DNA from 3 places in the Brachybacterium sp. AOP25-B2-12 genome. Region 1 is predicted to be linked to each of the others. Evidence: riboswitches for the same ligand, from Rfam matches in the RefSeq annotation. Region 1 holds a riboswitch; each other region holds the start of a gene.
The links. Region 1 has a riboswitch for thiamine pyrophosphate ahead of thiO (glycine oxidase ThiO). Riboswitches for the same ligand answer to the same signal wherever they lie in the genome.

Region 1 (5,669 bases):
ATGATGGTGCCGAGCACCCCCGGGAGGGTCCCCAGGACCCCGGCCTCGGCGCAGGAGGGCGCCGCGCCCGGTGCGGGCGGTTCGGGGAACACGTCGCGGTACAGCGCGCCGTGCCCGGGCCAGAACACGCTGACCTGCCCGTGCCCGCGCAGGACCGCGCCCCAGACGACGGGCACACCGGTCAGCTCCCCGGCATCGGCCACGACGTACCGGGTCGCGAAGTTGTCGGCGCCGTCGATCACGAGGTCGTAGCCGCCGATCAGCTCGACGGCCCGGTCGGGTGCCAGGCGCTCCCGGTGACGGTGCACGGTGATCTCGGGGTTCAGCCGCGTGACCGCGTCCGCCGCGGAGTCGACCTTCGCGACACCCAGTCGGTCGGTCCCGTGGATCACCTGCCGGTGCAGGTTGGTCACGTCGACGACGTCGTCGTCGATGATGCCGAGGGTCCCCACGCCGGCCCCGGCGAGGTACTGCAGGGCAGGGGTGCCCAGGCCTCCGGCTCCCACGACGAGCACGGAGGCGGCGCGGAGGCGACGCTGGCCGAGCAGGCCGATCTGCGCCAGCGTGATCTGGCGCCGATATCGTGCGATCTGCTCCGCGGTGAGCTCGGGACCCGGTGCGACCAGGGGCGGTAGGTCGGATCCATGTGTCCCGACGGGTGCCGCGGTCACGGCGGGAGCCGAGGGCGCGCCACTCCTCGGGTTCCCAGAGACCCCAGGGGCCGCAGGGACCCCAGGGATCGCAGGGACCGCAGGGACCGCAGGGACCGCAGGGACCGCAGTGTTCTCGGCGACGACGGAGGTCGCGGAGGTCCCGGGGCTCCCGGACGCCGATGCCGCCGTCAGGGACCCAGGGGCACCCGGCATCCCGGCCCGGTCCCCGGTCACAGCGACTCCGCCTCACGGGAGGACCCGGCGGTCTCGACCAGGCCGTCGACAGCCGATGATGCCCGGGCCAGGCGTCGTCGCGGGATCCGTCCCGCCCGGGCCGCGAGGCGGCCTGCGCGCACGGCGAGCGCCATCCCCTCGGCCATCGCGGCGGGGTCCTGCGCGCGGGTGACCGCGCTCGCGACCAGCACGGCGTCACAGCCCAGTTCCATCGCCAGCGCCGCGTCCGAGGCGGTGCCCACCCCGGCGTCGAGCACGACCGGCACGGCGGCGCGCTCGGCGATGAGGGCGATGTTGTGGGGGTTCAGGATCCCGAGCCCGGTGCCGATCGGCGCACCCAGCGGCATCACCGCGGCGGCCCCGACGTCCTCGAGGCGGCGGGCCAGCACGGGATCGTCGTTCGTGTAGGGCAGGACCGTGAAGCCGCGCGCCACGAGCTGTGCGGTGGCCTCGAGCAGCTCGGGCCCGTCGGGCAGGAGGGTGTCCTCGTCGGCGATCACCTCGAGCTTGACCCAGTCGGTGCCGAGCGCCTCACGGGCCAGCTCCGCGGTCAGCACGGCGTCGCGCGCGCTGTAGCAGCCGGCAGTGTTGGGCAGCGCCCGGATCCCGAGGTCCCGCAGCAGGCCGAACACCGACGTGCCCACGTCGGCGCTGTAGCGGCGCATCGCGACGGTGGTCAGCGCGGTCCCGGACACGACGAGCGCGCGCTCCAGCGCGGCGAGGTCGGTGGCACCGCCGGTGCCCATGACGAGCCGGGAGGCGATCGGGTCGCCGGCGACGACCAGCAGATCGTCCTCGGGGTCGACACGGGCCGTGGCCTCGCCCCGGCCCGACATTTCCGCATCCCGCGGTGCGCGCGCGGCATCCGGCCCGCCCGCCTCGATCGGAGCCGCCCCGCCGCCGGCACCGGCACCGGCTCCAGCACCGTCTCCGGCTCCGGCTCCGGCTCCGGCTCCGGCTCCGGCTCCGGCTCCGGCGACACCCTCCCCGACAGCGGCATCGTGCGTCGTCCTCATCCTCAACCCCCCTGCACCGCGGTCACGAGCTCGCACCGCGCATCGGCCTCGAGCGGTCGTGCGGCCCAGCGGCTGCGGGGTACGACGGCGTCGTCGACGGCGACGGCGACCCCCAGGGCGGTGCCGTCCAGGGCCAGGCCGTCCTCGCCGATCTCGTGGCCGAGGCGGTCGGCGACGAGGTCGCGGACGGTCCAGCCCCCGGGCACCTCGGCCCTCTCGCCGTTGACGGTCAGGGCGATGCTCATGCGTCCTCCTTGGTGAAGCGCTCGGGGCGCACGGCCCCGGGCAGCGGATCGGGGTGGCCGTCCACGAGGTCGGCGGTGCGCCGTGCGGCCCAGGCCGACAGCAGGATCCCGTGTCGGTGGTAGCCGGTGGAGACGATCACGCGCGGATCGCCGGGCACCGGGCCCAGCAGCGGGAGGTCGTCGGGGGTGCCGGGGCGGTCGCGGGTCGTGGTCTCGACCAGCTCGGTCTCGCGGATCGCCGGCAGGATCTCGGCGGCGTCCTGCAGGAGCTGCAGCACTCCCCCGGCGGACGTCCCCGCCAGCGCGTCCTCCCGGCTGGTGGCGCCGAGGACAAGACCCAGGCCGTCGCGCGGCACGAGATAGACGGGGCGCCCGCGGACGACGGCGCGCACGGTGCCCGTCAGCAGGTGCTCCTCCCCGGGCGCCAGGATCTCCCGCGGTACCCGCAGGCGCAGCACGTCGCCGCGCACGGGCCGCAGGGCCAGGTCCAGGGCGCGGTGCGGTCCGGCGATTCCCGGGGCGCCGAGCCCGGCGGCGAGCACGATCCGGTCCCCCGGCAGCGCGTCGAGGTCCTCGACGCTCCGCAGCTCGATGCCCACGCCCCGGGCGCCCAGCACCGCGTGCACGGTGTGGGCCAGGAGGCGCGGATCGACCTGGTGATCGGCCGCGATGCGCACGGCACCGGCGATCCCGGGGCCGAGCGCGGGTTCGAGGCGGCGGGCCTCGCGCGCGGTGAGCTCGTCGACCTCCGAGCCCGCTGCCCGTTGCAGGACCGCGAGGTCGCGGAGCCCGGCGACATCGGCGTGGTCGCGCCCGACGACGAGCGTGGCGTCCTCGCGGTATCCGGCGTCCCGCGCGCTCAGCGGGTGGTCCAGGACGCGGGAGAGCGCGGGGATGCGGGCGGCGAGGGCGCGGTGGTCCGCGGCGGCCTCGCGCATGAGCTGCCACAGGGGCCCCTGGCCCACCTGGACCTCGGCGGCCGGGGCGAGCATCCCGGCGGCGGCGTGGGTGGCGCCCTCGGCGATCCCGGTCGAGACGACGTCGACCCGGTGCCCGCGCTCGGAGAGCTCGAGGGCGGTGAGCAGGCCGATGATCCCGGCTCCCACGACGACGACGTGCATCGGGCGATCCTCCTGACGGCGGCATGACCCGCATCCAGTGCTGGTGGTCGGCGCCTCGCGCCCTCTCAGCCCGGTGCTCGGGCTCCCACGGAACGCGGTGATCCTACCGCTCGGACCTGTGGAAGGCTGGCCCCATGGACGATGGCCGACGGGGGAGCAGCGGGGAGCGACGACGCGGGGGTCCCGCGGTGGGACGCCGCCGTCGGGCACGCCTCGCCGACGCGCGGCTGTACGTGTGCACGGACCTGTCGCGAGGCCCCGAAGGGTTGGTCCGCTTCGCCCACGCGGTGTTCCGCGGCGGGGTGGACGTCCTCCAGGTGCGGGACAAGGGTGCCGAGGCCCGCGCCGAGGTGGCGGCGCTGCGGGCGCTGCGCCCGGTCGCGGACCGCTACGGCGCGCTGCTCGCGGCCAACGATCGCGCGGACGTCGCGGTGCTCGCCGACGTGGACGTCCTGCACCTGGGTCAGGGGGATCTGACCTCGCACGATGCACGATCCCTGGTGGGTCCCGACGTGATCCTGGGCCGCTCGACCCGCACCCTCGCGCAGGCGCTCACCGCCCACGACGACCCCGAGATCGACTACTTCTGCACGGGCCCGATCTGGCCCACGCCCACCAAGCCCGATCGGCCCGCCGTGGGACTCGAGCCGCCCCGGGCCGTGGCGCGCCACCGCCGCGAGGTGGCCCGGACCGATACGGACACCGAGCCGATCGGGGCGGTCACCGCGCCGTCGCATCCCGCCCTGGGCGGCACGCCGTTCTTCGCGATCGGCGGCGTGGACCTCGCGCGGGTGCCCGAGGTGCTCGCGACGGGGGCCGACAGGATCGTCGTGGTCCGCGCCCTCACCCAGGCGAGGGATCCCGAGGCCGCGGCGCGGGCGCTGCGGGCCGCCGTCACCGGCGGCTGACCGGGAGGACCGGCGCCCGGGCCGACGACACGCCGTGCCCCATCGGCCACGGCCCCCGGGGAGGGCGCGTCGCCCCGCCCGAGGGCCTCACCGCGCGCCGGCCATCTCCGGCTCCTGCGCCGCCACGGCCCGTCGGGCGTACTCCCCGCCGCGGACCCGGGTGGCGACCACGAGCACGATCAGCGCGAGCGCCGTGACGGCAGACCCCACGGCCAGGGGCGAGGCGTAGCCGAGCCCGGCGGCGATCGCGAGGCCGCCCAGCCAGGCGCCGAGGGCGTTGCCGATGTTGAAGGCGGCGATGTTGGCGCCGGAGCCGAGCGTCGGGGCCTCCTGGGCGTGCGCGAGGATCCGCATCTGGAGCCCGGGCACGGTCGCGAAGCCGAAGGCGCCCATGAGCAGCAGCCCCGCGACGGCGGCGACCTGGTTCCCGACCAGCAGTGCGAAGGCGGCCAGCACGACGGTCAGCGCCGCGAGGACGACGATCAGGGTGCGCGGGAGGTCGCGGTCCGCGGCGCGCCCGCCCAGGAGGTTGCCGGCGAACAGGCCGATGCCGAGGACGGTGACGACGGCCGACAGCCACACCTGGGGCCGGGCGAAGACGCGGAACTCGCCCAGCAGGGATCCGGTGCGCTCGGGGGCGGCCACGCGCGGCGTGAGCACGGCGATCCCGAGAAGGGCGAGCACGCCGATCCCGGAGATCGCCCAGAACGTGGAGCGCCACCCCGCCGCCTGGCCCAGGAACGTGCCCAGCGGGACGCCCAGGACGTTCGCACTGGTCAACCCCGTGAACATGAGGGCGATCGCGGCGGCACGGCGGGCGGGCGGGACGAGGTCCGCGGCGACGACGGCTCCGATCCCGAAGAACGCGCCGTGGCACAGCGCCGCGAGGATCCGGCCCAGCAGCATGAGGCCGTAGGTCGGGGCCAGGGCGGAGACGAGGTTGCCGACGATGAACAGCACCATGAGCCCCAGCAGGGCGCGCTTGCGGTCGATCCGGCCCAGGGCCGCCGTGAGGGCGATCGCGCCGACGGCGACGGCCAGCGCGTAGCCGGAGATCAGCCCTCCGGCGAGCTGCTCGGTGACACCGAGGTCCGCTGCGACCTCCGGCAGGAGGCCGGCGATCACGAACTCGGTCAGGCCGATCCCGAAGCCGCCGAGCGCGAGGGCGTAGAGAGCCTTGGGCATGTGTCCACCTCGATCGATAGTCCGCGCGCGCACTAGTTGCACACGCAATCGTGAGAGATGGTTGCAGACGCTCTCTTTCTGCGCAAGCCCCGGTACAGTGGACGACGGATCACGAGCAGCACGAGGAGTCGCACATGGGCATCAGGGACGACGCCGTGCAGGTGCGCGCGCGCGGATGGCGCCGCCTCGTCGCGCTGCACGGACTCATCGAGGGCGAGCTCGGGATGGCGCTCGAGGCCGAGCACGGCCTGTCGGTGGTCGAGTACACGGTGCTCGAGGCCCTCGGGCGTCAGGACGGCTGGCACAT
Region 2 (5,669 bases), on a different contig from region 1:
GTGGAGAGGCCGTGGTCAACACCCAGGGCGGACGGCCCGAGGCCAACGTCTTCGTCAAGGTCGCGTACGAGAACGACGAAACACGCTGGGAGCGACTCCGGGCCCTCCGCGAGCGTGCCGACGACGGGGGCTTCACCCGCCGTCCCGTGGTCTTCTCCGCCGACCGTGCGGCCGACCGGGCCGCCCTGGTCGCCGCCGATGCGCCCCGCGCCGGCGGACGAGCACCTCGGCTCCTGCTCGGCGGTGCGCTCGGGCTCGGCGCGGCGCCCCACGTGGACCTCCCGCGCGCTCCGGGGCGCAATCTGCTCGCGGTGCTCCGCGACGGCGGTTCCGCGGAGATCGCCTTCACGATGGGGGTGATCGACGACGTCCTGCGGACCTTGCCGGATGCCGAGGTCGTGCTGTGCCCGTTCATCGGGGTCGGAGAGGAGCTCGATCCGTACCTCGAGACGCTCGCGGACCTCTCCCGTGTCCGGATCGTCCCCCAGCGACGTCTGGCGGCGGAGCTGTCGGAACTGGCCGGCACCGTCCGGTCACGTCAGGCGGATCCGTTCGGCTCGTCGGGGCCCGCACAGGTGCTGATCCTCCACGGCGTGCACCGCTCGCGAGGCCTCGCCGAGAGTTCGGGTGGGAGCGGATTCTCCTTCGATGCGCCGGAGACGCCTGCCGAGGATCCCGCCTCGGACCTCGAGAGGATCCTCGAGGAGGGGCCGGAGGTCGGCGTGCACACGGTCGCGTGGTCGGATTCGCCGTCGGGGATCACGCGGAAGCTCAGCAGGTCCGCGATCGCCGCCTTCGACCTCCGTCTGGCAGGGCCCATCTCTCCGGACGATGCCGCCGACTTCTTCGACCACGGGATCTCTCCCGCGCAGAAGCCCCGCCAGGCGCTGTTCTTCGATCGTGACAGCGGACGGACCCAGGGCGTGCTGGCCGTGACCGAGGTTCCGCTGGCCTGGTGGAGGGATGAGGTCGGAGCCCTGGCCACGGACGACGTGCGCGAGGGCGGTGTCGTCGCATGAACCGGGTGCACGCCAGCCCCGAGGACCTCGAGCGCTTCGCCCGACGTCTCCGGGGGATCCAGGACGACGTCGAGCGGTTCAACCGGGAGCTCGAGCGGACGCTCGAGACGATCGACTGGCGCGATGGGGTCAAGGACCGCATCGACAACGATGTGCGCCAGGCGGTCAAGGGCATGCGGAGGTTCTCCCATGCCTTGGGCGAGCACTCCCGGGAGGTCGACTCCAAGGCGCGCACCCTGCGCGAGTTCCTGCGGTGAGCGCGTCATGACCGCCGCCCATTCCAGTCAGGAGGCGCTGCAGCGCTCCGCGCGCGGGATCGCCGTGTTCGGCGCGGCGATGATCGCCGGTGATGCGGCCGCCCGGAGCTCCCTGCGATCGCACGAGGCCCGGGCCGCCGAAGCGCTCGAGGGCCGACGGGCGGATCATCACGATGCGCAATCCGAGCTCGGGTCCGCCCGAGGTGCGCTCTCGGCCGCGCGGACGCGGGTCCAGGCGGCGCAGGTCGAGGTCAGCCGCGCCCATGCCGCCGTGGACCCGGATCCTCGCTACTCGGGTCCTGGTCTGGCCCGGCTGCGGGCGGCGGAGGGATCGCTGTCCGCGGCCCGGTCCGATGAGTCCCGTGCCGAGCAGCAGGTCGTCCGGGCCCGCCGTGCCCTCGCCGAGGCGGAGGAGGCGATGCGGCGGTGCCGAGCCGCGGGGGAGAGGATCCACGCCGCCTCCGAGCGCTACCGGCGTTCGGCGCTGAGCTACGTGGGGATCAGCGGCGCGCTGATCCTGCGGGGGCGAGCACAGCTCGGTCGGCTCTCCGGTCTTCTCGACGAGTACCACGCGATCGGGGCGTACGGCTCAGCTCCCGGCGCGTCCGCCGCGTCGTCCGGCGGTCCCGGTGCGGGAGCTGCCGCCGGGGGCTCGGGATCGTATGCTGCCATCGCCGGATGGGAGAGCCGATGGGGGCTGACGACAGTCCCGCTCCGCGACATCGACACGGTGGGCTCGGACGAATGCTCGGCCCGCGACCGCTGGGACGTCGAGCGCTTCGAGAACGCCCTGCCTCCCCTCCTCGCGGGCGAGGACTGGGAACGGCGCATCGACGCTGCCGATGCGGCATCCGGCCGGTCGGGTGAACGCACCTTGCGTGAGGTCGTGCGCAGGCTGCTGGAGAACCCGGTGACCGTGCTCCCCGGGCCGCCCCTGCACGTCGTGGCGGGCAGGGGGCACGTCGCCGCGGCCCAGCGGGCCGGGCTCACCGAGCTCCCGGTCCGCTGTCTGGCGGGCGATGCCGCGGACGACGCCGGCGTGCGGGTGGACGGCGGTGTCCGATGAGCGAGATCCGCGACGGTGCCGACCGTCTGCGCCGGACCTCGGAGGACATAGGTGCCGCGTGGCAGGACGCGGCGTCGAGGCGATTCCGTCGCGAGGTCGTCGACGGCCTGGTGGTCGCGGCGGTCGCACTCGACGTCGCCGAGTCCCGAGCGCAGCAGGAGATCCGGGAGGCCTCGCGTGACCTCTGACCGCAGTCGGCGCGCCAGAAGGGCACCCATGCGCCGCCCCGTCCCTGCAACCCGTACGAGTTCCCCAAACCCGAGGAGGGTCCCGTGACCGAACAGCAGCTGCGTGAACCCCCCGAGCGGGACACGAGCGTCCCGCGGACAGCGGAGGAATCCGCCCGCCGACGCGCCCTGGTGTGGCTGATCGTCAAGCTCGTGCTGGTGGTGATCGCCGTCTGGCTCGTCCTCACGGGGATCTCGGCGTGCTTCTCCTTCCTCACGAGCGCAGGGTCGACGGGCGCCCTCGGGGCACTTCCTGCGCTGGGAGGAGTGGTCGGCTGAGACCGGTCGGCAGTGCTGGGCGGGAAGACCGCCGTCAGAGGATCGTGCGCTGCTCCGGATGAGGGGAGATCGCCGGTCGAATGCCGTGACAGGTTCATCGACGCTGTGGGCTGTGGGCTGTGGGCTGTGGGCCGTGGGCTGAGGGCACGTGGGGTCACGGGACCAGGACGGTTCGTCGTCCGCGGGCCTCAGTCGTCCCGGGGGCCGGGAGCTGCGCTCCCTGGCCACCCGCGCCCCCACCCCGTACGCTCGACCTCGACACGGGGTGCCCCATCGGGGGCTGAGATCACACCCGGGAACCTGATCGAGTTCGTACTCGCGGAGGGATGTCATGGACGGTCTGCCGGGGTCTGCCCGCACGTCCGCCGACCCTGTGTCTCCATCCCGGGGCTCTGCGCCCCGTCACCGAGACGCGGCCCTGCGGGGCCCACGGAGAGGCAGCCATGACCGAGACCTTCACCCAGGCGCTGCGGCGCGAGAACCAGGAGACGTGGGAGCGGGCCACCGGGCACCGGTTCGTCCGTGAGCTGACCGAGGGCACCGTCCCGGATCCGGTGATGGCCGGCTACCTGATCCAGGACCATCGCTTCCTCGACAGCTTCCTGGTGCTCCTGGGATCGGCGATCGCGTCGGCGGACACCTTCGCGGCGCGGATCCGCCTGTCGCAGTTCGTGGGGGAGGTCGCAGGCGACGAGAACACCTACTTCCTGCGGTCCTTCGAGGCACTCGGCGCGCCCGAGGACGCCCGCGCGCAGGTGCCCGACACGGCCGCGACCGCGGGGTTCACGGCACTCTTCCGGGAGGCGGCCGCGACCGGGAGCTACTCGGCGGCCCTCGGTGTGCTGGCCGTGGTCGAGGGGCTCTACCTCGACTGGGCGCAGAACGCCCCCCAGCAGCGACCTCAGAGCTTCGTCCACGCGGACTGGATCACCCTGCACGACAATCCGGCGTTCCGTGACGTCGTGGCGTTCCTGACCGCGGAGCTGGACCGGGTGGGGCCGGCCGATCCGGAGGCCGCCCGGGCGTTCTTCGCCCGCGCCGTGGACCTCGAGCTGGCGTTCTTCGACGCCGCGTACGCCCACCCTTTCGCGGGGGATCCCGCATGAGCCTGTTCGAGCTGCTGCGGGCGGAGAACGAGACGGACTGGCTGGCGTACACGCGCCACGAGTTCGTGGAGCGCCTCGGCGACGGAACCCTGCCGCTGCCCGCCTTCCAGGACTACCTGCTGCAGGACTACCGGTTCCTGCTGCATTTCGCCCGCGCCAATGCGCTGGCCGTCTACAAGAGCCGCGACGCCGCGCAGATCGCGCAGGCCGCCGATGCGCTGGCCACGACGATCACCGAGACCAGCCTGCACGTGCGCCTGGCCGGACGGTCGGGCATCGAGCCGGATCAGCTCGCAGCCGTGCCCGAGAAGCAGGCCACCGTCGCGTACACCCGCTACGTGCTGGACACGGGCATGGCCGGTGACCTGCTCGAACTGGACGTCGCGCTCGCGCCGTGCGCGATCGGCTACGCGGAGATCGGCCGGGAGCTCGCACCGCGCCTGGCCGAATACCCCGAGCATCCGTACGCGGAATGGATCGCCGAGTACGCGGGGGAGGATTTCCAGGCGGCGTCCCGGCGGGCCGAGGAGCATCTGGACCATCTCGCAGGCGGCCCGCTCTCGGAGGGGCGGATCGCCCACCTGGTGGAGGTGTTCGGCACCGCGACCCGGCTCGAGGCGGAGTTCTGGCAACAGGCTCTCGTGTGAGGCCGGACGGGGCCTCGGTGCATCCGAGCGGGACGGGCACGGCACTGAGCGGGCTTGGGCCGCCTGTGCCTCCAGTGCGGACGAAGGTCCCCGGACTCAGGCGTCGGCCAGCACCCCGAGCACGGCCTCCCCGTACTCCGCGAGCTTCTTGGCGCCCACCCCGCTGACCTGGCCGAGCGCCCCCACGGTGGGCGGATGCGCGTCGATGATCCCCACCAGCGTGGCGTCGCTGAACACCATGTACGGGGCGATCTTCTTCTCCTGGGCCACGCTCGTCCGCCAGGCCCGCAGGGCCTCGAAGATCTCCCGCTGGGCGGGCTCGAGGGCATCGGCCGCCCGGGAGCGCGACCCGGACCCGGACGAGCGCGAGCCGCCCGCCTTGGCGGGGGCGCGATCCACGGCCAGCTGCACCGTCGTCTCGCCGCGCAGCACCGGGCCGGCGTTCGGGCCGGGGACCAGCACCCCGTAGTCGCCCACGGCCTCGACGATCCCGCGGGCCAGCAACTGACGCAGGGCCGTGCGCCACTGGCGCTCGGAGAGGTCCTGGCCGATCCCCCAGACGCTCAGCTGGTCGTGGCGGGACTGCCGGGAGCGGTCGTTCTCGCGGCCCAGCAGCACGTCGATCACCTGCCCGGAGCCGAAGCGCTGATCACGCTCGCGGTCCAGGCGGATCACCGCCGACAGCAGCTTCTGCGCGGCAACGGTCGCATCCCAGGTCTCGGGCGGGTGCAGGCAGGTGTCGCAGTTGCCGCAGGGCTCGGACTCCTGGCCGAAGTACCCGAGCAGCTGGACCCGGCGGCAGGTGACGGTCTCGCACAGTGCGAGCATCGCGTCGAGGTGCGCGCGGGCGTTGCGCTTGAACTGCTCGTCGCCGTCCCCTGCATCGATGAAGCGGCGCTGGTTGACCACGTCGCCCAGGCCGTAGGCCATCCAGGCGGTCGAGGGGAGGCCGTCGCGGCCGGCGCGCCCGGTCTCCTGGTAGTAGCCCTCGATGGACTTGGGCAGGTCCAGATGGGCCACGAACCGGACGTCCGGCTTGTCGATGCCCATGCCGAAGGCGATCGTGGC
Region 3 (5,669 bases), on a different contig from region 1:
ACTACCGCGACGAGCGCTACGCCGAGGTCCGCGAGGCCTACGTCCACCACCTCGCACAGCTGGCCCGGCTCGCCGGCCTCGAGGGCCGCCCGGGTCTCCTCGAGGGCGACGCCGACGAGATGGCCCGTGCGGTCCTGGAGCTCGAGACCGCGATCGCGCATGCGCACGTGGACGTCGTCCGGGTGCGGGACTCCGAGAAGTCCGACAACCCCATGGACCGCGCGGCGCTGGCCGCGACCTCCCCCGGCTTCGACTGGGACTCCTACGTCGAGGGGACCGGCGCGGACGCCGTCGCCTTCGACGTGGTCAACGTGGGCCAGCCCGAGTTCCTGTCCGCGGCCGCCCCCGTGTGGGCCGGCACGCCGCTTCCTGTGCTGCGCACGTGGCTGGCGCTGCACACCGTCTCGGCCTACGCCCCGTACCTGCCCGCGGATCTCGTCGCCGAGGAGTTCGACTTCTCCGGGCGGGTGCTGTCCGGGGCCGAGGAGCTGCGTGAGCGCTGGAAGCGGGGCGTCGCCTTCGTCGAGGGCGCCGTCGGGTTCGACGTGGGACGCCAGTACGTCGACCGGCACTTCCCGCCCACCCACAAGGAGCGCATGGACGCCCTGGTCACCGCCCTGCTGGACGCCTACCGCGCGTCCATCCAGGACCTCGACTGGATGACCCCCGAGACCCGTGAGCGCGCCCTCGACAAGCTCGAGCGCTTCACCCCCAAGGTGGGCTACCCCGAGCGGTGGCGCAGCTACGAGGGACTCACGGTGGACCCCGAGGACCTCGTGGCCACCGTCCGTGCGAGCCGCCGCTTCGACGCCGCCTACGAGTACGCCAAGGTCGCCGGGCCCGTGGATCCCTACGAGTGGCACATGACCCCGCAGACCGTCAACGCCTACTACAACCCGGGCGCCAACGAGATCGTGTTTCCCGCGGCGATCCTGCAGGCCCCGTTCTTCGACGCCGACGCCGAGGACGCCGTGAACTTCGGCGGGATCGGCGCCGTGATCGGCCACGAGATCGGACACGGCTTCGACGACCAGGGCTCGAAGTACGACGGCGAGGGCAACCTCCGTTCGTGGTGGACCGAGGCCGACCGCGAGGAGTTCGAGCGGCGCACCGCCGCCCTGATCGCCCAGTTCTCCGAGCTCAGCCCCCGCGAGCTGGACGACTCGCACACGGTCTCCGGCGCGCTGACGATCGGGGAGAACATCGGCGACCTCGGTGGGCTGTCGATCGCCGTCAAGGCCTACCTGCGCACCGCCGGGGACTCCGCGGCCGTCGAGCTCGACGGCCTGACCGGTCTGCAGCGGCTGTTCTGGTCCTGGGCCACCGTGTGGCGCGGGAAGAACCGTCCCCAGGAGTCCGTGCGACGTCTGGCCACGGACCCCCACTCCCCCGCGGAGTTCCGGTGCAACGTGCCCGTGGGCCACATCGACGCGTTCTACGACGCCTTCGGCGTGATCGAGGGCGATGCGCTGTACCTCGCCCCCGCCGACCGCGTGCGGATCTGGTGACCGCGTGAACGACGACGCCGGGTCCGGCGCCGACTCCGCCGTCTACCGGGGCACCACGACCCCGGGCGTGGTGGGCTGGACGCGCGTGGGGATCGTGGTCGGCGCGGCCCTCGTCCTGGCGGTGGTGCCCCTGCTGGGCGGGATGACCAGCGGGCCGGCGCTCGCGGTGTTCGCCCTCGTCGCGCTCCTGTCGATCGCGGCATGGACCTGGATGGGGCTGCGCACGACGTTCGTCGTCGACACCGACGGGGTCACGGTGCGCCTGGGCGGGTTCTGGCGCCAGCGCACCTGGCCGCTCCCCGACTTCCGCGGCGTGCAGCTGCGCACGATCCCCGCGGAGCGGCTCGGCGCGACCGTGGGCGGGGTGGGACGCCGCGCGGGCCTGCTCCTGCCGCCGATGCCCGGGGACGTGACCGCTCTGCCGGGTCGCCGCATCCTCACACCCGGGGACCAGCGCCGCCGCTCCAGGATGGTGGTCTCCCGAGCCGGGACGATGGTCGAGATCGTGGGGCGCGGTGCGGAGAACTACCTGCTGTCGGCGGACGACCCCCGGGCGACCGCCGAGGCGCTGGACGCCCTGATCCATCGGGGGCGTCGCCGCCCGTAGCCCCGTGCACGGGGTAGGATCTGCTCGTCATCCACTGACAGGGGAGCACCACGAGGTGCTGAGAGTGCGTGAACGGCGCAGACCCTCGAACCTGATCCGGTCAATACCGGCGTAGGGAGTCGGGATTTCTCTCGTGGCACGCTCGCGCCGGGCTCCGGTGCGCGTGTGCGACGGCCCTTCCCCCGATGGAAGGAGCTCATGATGACCACCACCTCGACGGAGCGCACCGCGCCCCCGTCCTCCCGCGGCGCGGGTCTGGCCTCGCGCCCCCTGCTGAAGTACCGCACGATCGACCTGGTCGTGACGGTCGCGATCGGCGTGGCCTTCGGCGTGGCGTTCCTGGGCTACGGCCAGCTCTACACCCTCCTGGACCCGTTGTTCGCGGCGTTCCGACCGCTGGTCGGTCTGCTGACCGGATTCTGGTTCCTGCCCGCGATCGTCGCCGCGCTCGTGGTGCGCCGCCCCGGCGCGGCCCTGCTCGCCGAGCTCATCGCGGCGTGCCTGGAGGCGCTGCTGGGCGGTCACTGGGGGTTCGGCACCCTCGTCTCCGGATTCCTGCAGGGCGGTGGCGTCGAGCTCGCCTTCCTGCTGACCGCCTACCGGCGCTTCACGCTGCCCGTGGCGATGCTGGGCGGTGTCCTCGCGGCCGCCTTCGAATGGGTCTACGAGCGCTTCGCCTACTACCCGGAGTTCTCGACCTTCTTCGGCCTCATGCTGCTGGTGTTCTTCCTCGTCTCGGGCATCGTGCTGGCCGGGGTGGTCGGCTGGGCGCTGACGCGGGCGCTCGCCCGCACCGGCGCGCTCGACGCGTTCCCGGCCGGGACCGAACGCGCCGAGGAGCGACTGGTCTGAGCGCGCCGACCACGGAGGCGGAGCACCGGGCACCCGACGCCGCCGAGCACCCCGTCGAGCTCGCGCTGGACGGGGTCTCGTGGCGCCCCGCCACCCGGCGTCTGCCCACGATCGACGACCTCACCCTGCACATCGCCCCCGGCGAGCGGGTGCTCCTCGCGGGTGCCAGCGGCAGCGGCAAGTCGACGGTGCTCACGGCGCTGGCAGGGCTCCTGGACCCCACGGGCGGGGACCTCACCGGCACGGTGACCGCGCCGTCCCGCCCCGGTGAGCGCGGTCTGCTGCTGCAGAACCCCGTGCACGCGCTGGTCGGGGAGACGGTGGGCCGCGACACCGCCTTCGGCCCCGAGAACATCGGTGCCGACCACGCAGGGATCCAGCACCGCGTCACCCGGGCACTGCGGGCGGCCTCGGTCGACGTCGGGGCCCGGGACCGGTGCCTGGACGCCTCGGGCGGCCAGCAGCAGCGGATCGCGCTCGCGGGGGCGCTGGCCCTGGCACCCGGCGCGCTGCTCCTGGACGAGCCGACGAGCATGCTCGACGCCGAGGCGGCCGCCCGCGTCCGCACCGCGGTGCTCGAGGCCGTGCACGGCCGCACCCTGGTGGTGGCCGAGCATCGCGTCGGGCCCTGGTTGCCGCACGTCGATCGACTCGTGGTGCTCGGCCCTCAGGCGCACGTCGTGGCCGACGGGCCGCCCGCAGAGCTCCTCGCCTCGCAGCGGCACCTCCTGCTCGAGGCGGGTCTGCGACTGCCGCCGGCCGAGGGCGGCGACGGCACAGCGGTCGAGAGCGCAGATGACGCGGGCACGACCGGCGCGTCGGCGACGCCGGGCGGGGTCGCCACGGCGGACACGGTGGGCGGACCGGACATGGTGGGCGGGCCGGAAGCGATCGGCGGACCGGACACAGTGGGCGGGCTGGACCGGCCGGTCGGGGCTGCCGGGCCGGACGGTGCGGTCAGGAGCGACGAGGTCCTGAGCCTCCGTGGCCTCTCGGTGGCCGTGCGCGGCTCTCGCGGTCCGCGCCGGGCACCCCGGCCCGCTCTCCTGACCGACCTGGACCTGGGCGTCTGCCCCGGCGAGCTCGTGGCCGTCACCGGTCCCAGCGGCAGCGGGAAGACGTCCCTGCTGCGGGTCGTGCTCGGGGTCGATGGGGCGCGCGGCGGCACGATCACCGGTCCGGGCGCGGGGCGGATCGCCTGGGTGCCCCAGGATCCGGAGCACTCGTTCGTGGCCCCGACCGTGCTGGCCGAGGCCACCGCCTCCCCGCGGGCCACCGACCCCGACCACGCCCGTGCGCTCCTGTCTGCGGCAGGCCTCGAGCATCTCGAGCGGGCGAGCCCCTATGCGCTGTCCGGGGGCGAGCAGAGACGCCTCGCCGTCGTGGCCGCGCTCGCGGAGCGTCCGGCCCTGCTCGTGCTGGACGAGCCCACGGTCGGGCTGGACGCCCACCGCTTCGACGCGCTCCTGGGGCTGCTGGCGACGGCCCGGAAGGACGGCTGCGCGGTGCTCGCGGCGAGCCACGACCCCGAGCTCGTGGCCCGTGCCGACCACGTCCTCGATCTCACCCGCCACCGGTCCGAGGCCGCGGCGGGCAGGTCCGAGGCTCCCGGGACCGGCGCGGACCCGACGTCGGTCGACACGACCATCGGGCGCGCCCGCCTGGCCCACCGCGCCCCGGCGGTCCTCCTGAACCCGCTGACCGCGTGCCTGATCGGCGCCTTCGCCGCCATCGGCTCCTTCGCGGTCGACACCTGGCAGATCGGCCTCGTGGCGATCCTGCCGACGCTGCTGCTCGCGCCGCTGGCGACCCGCACCGTCCGCGGCACGCTGCTGCGCTCCTCCCCCGTCCTCCTGAGCGCGGCCGGGCTGCTGTGGTCGACGGCCCTGCTCTCTGCGGCGCCGTCCCTGTCCCCCGAGGCCTGGCTGCTGGGCGTCAAGGAGGCCCTGCGGATCCTGGCCTTCGTGCTGCCCGGTGTGCTCGTGCTGGGCTGCATGGACCCCACGGCGCTGGGAGACGCGCTGGGCGGACGGCTGCGCCTGCCCGGTCGCGTCGTCGCGGCCTCGGTCGGCGGGCTCGTGCGGGTGGGGCACATCGGCCGGCAGTGGGACGTCATCATGACCGCCCGTCGCCTGCGCGGTCTCGGTGCGACCCGCTCCTGGCGGCATCCCGTGCGGACGCTCACGAGCACCGTCACGGTCCTGTTCTCGGCGACCTTCGCGCTGCTGGTCGACGTGCTGCGCGCCGCCTCCTGGCAGGCGCTCGCGATGGACGCCCGTGGCTTCGCCGGCGTCGAGCACCGGACCTGGGCGCTGCCCAGCACGTTCGGTCGGGCCGATGTCATCGGCGTGCTCGTCGCGGTGGTGCTGCTGGCGCTGCCGTGGGCCGCCCGTTGGGCGACCGGAGGCTGAGGCCGCAGCGCGAGGATCCCAGCCCGTCATACGACCTGCTCTCCGTGAGGGAGCGGCGGCGATCGATGCGACCCAGGTCCCGCGACCGCTCTCGGACCCGACGCCGGGAGTCCCCGCGCGCTACCGAGCGCCCTCCGAGCGACGTCGGACCCAGGTGGCGAGGAACACGACCAGTGCGACGACGGCCGCGGAGCCGAACAGGGCTGTGGAGATGTCCAGCACCTCGTCGTGCCGGAGCCACCGCACGATCGAGGAGCCGACGGCCAGGATGCCGAAGGTGATCGTCAGGTC

Region 2: another riboswitch for thiamine pyrophosphate. It lies ahead of ACT3TZ_RS13050 (TenA family protein); the one in region 1 lies ahead of thiO (glycine oxidase ThiO).
Region 3: another riboswitch for thiamine pyrophosphate. It lies ahead of ACT3TZ_RS09480 (ECF transporter S component); the one in region 1 lies ahead of thiO (glycine oxidase ThiO).

What each region holds. Positions count from the first base shown of each region.
Region 1 covers NZ_JBQSXW010000015.1:66,513-72,181, forward strand. The annotation lists gene ACT3TZ_RS11575 (ThiF family adenylyltransferase) at 1-671, opposite strand, end outside; gene ACT3TZ_RS11580 (thiazole synthase) at 884-1,723, opposite strand; gene thiS (sulfur carrier protein ThiS) at 1,906-2,148, opposite strand; gene thiO (glycine oxidase ThiO) at 2,145-3,269, opposite strand; TPP riboswitch at 3,263-3,368, opposite strand; gene thiE (thiamine phosphate synthase) at 3,404-4,177, shown strand; gene ACT3TZ_RS11600 (MFS transporter) at 4,265-5,362, opposite strand; gene ACT3TZ_RS11605 (MarR family winged helix-turn-helix transcriptional regulator) at 5,497-5,669, shown strand, end outside.
Region 2 covers NZ_JBQSXW010000020.1:39,496-45,164, forward strand. The annotation lists gene ACT3TZ_RS13025 (FtsK/SpoIIIE domain-containing protein) at 1-1,019, shown strand, start outside; gene ACT3TZ_RS13030 (hypothetical protein) at 1,016-1,276, shown strand; gene ACT3TZ_RS13035 (hypothetical protein) at 1,284-2,342, shown strand; gene ACT3TZ_RS13040 (hypothetical protein) at 2,339-2,530, shown strand; gene ACT3TZ_RS13045 (hypothetical protein) at 2,615-2,848, shown strand; TPP riboswitch at 3,100-3,192, shown strand; gene ACT3TZ_RS13050 (TenA family protein) at 3,292-3,954, shown strand; gene ACT3TZ_RS13055 (TenA family protein) at 3,951-4,601, shown strand; gene recQ (DNA helicase RecQ) at 4,698-5,669, opposite strand, start outside.
Region 3 covers NZ_JBQSXW010000011.1:22,347-28,015, forward strand. The annotation lists gene ACT3TZ_RS09470 (M13 family metallopeptidase) at 1-1,508, shown strand, start outside; gene ACT3TZ_RS09475 (hypothetical protein) at 1,513-2,115, shown strand; TPP riboswitch at 2,145-2,250, shown strand; gene ACT3TZ_RS09480 (ECF transporter S component) at 2,314-2,967, shown strand; gene ACT3TZ_RS09485 (ATP-binding cassette domain-containing protein) at 3,078-5,378, shown strand; gene ACT3TZ_RS09490 (hypothetical protein) at 5,499-5,669, opposite strand, start outside.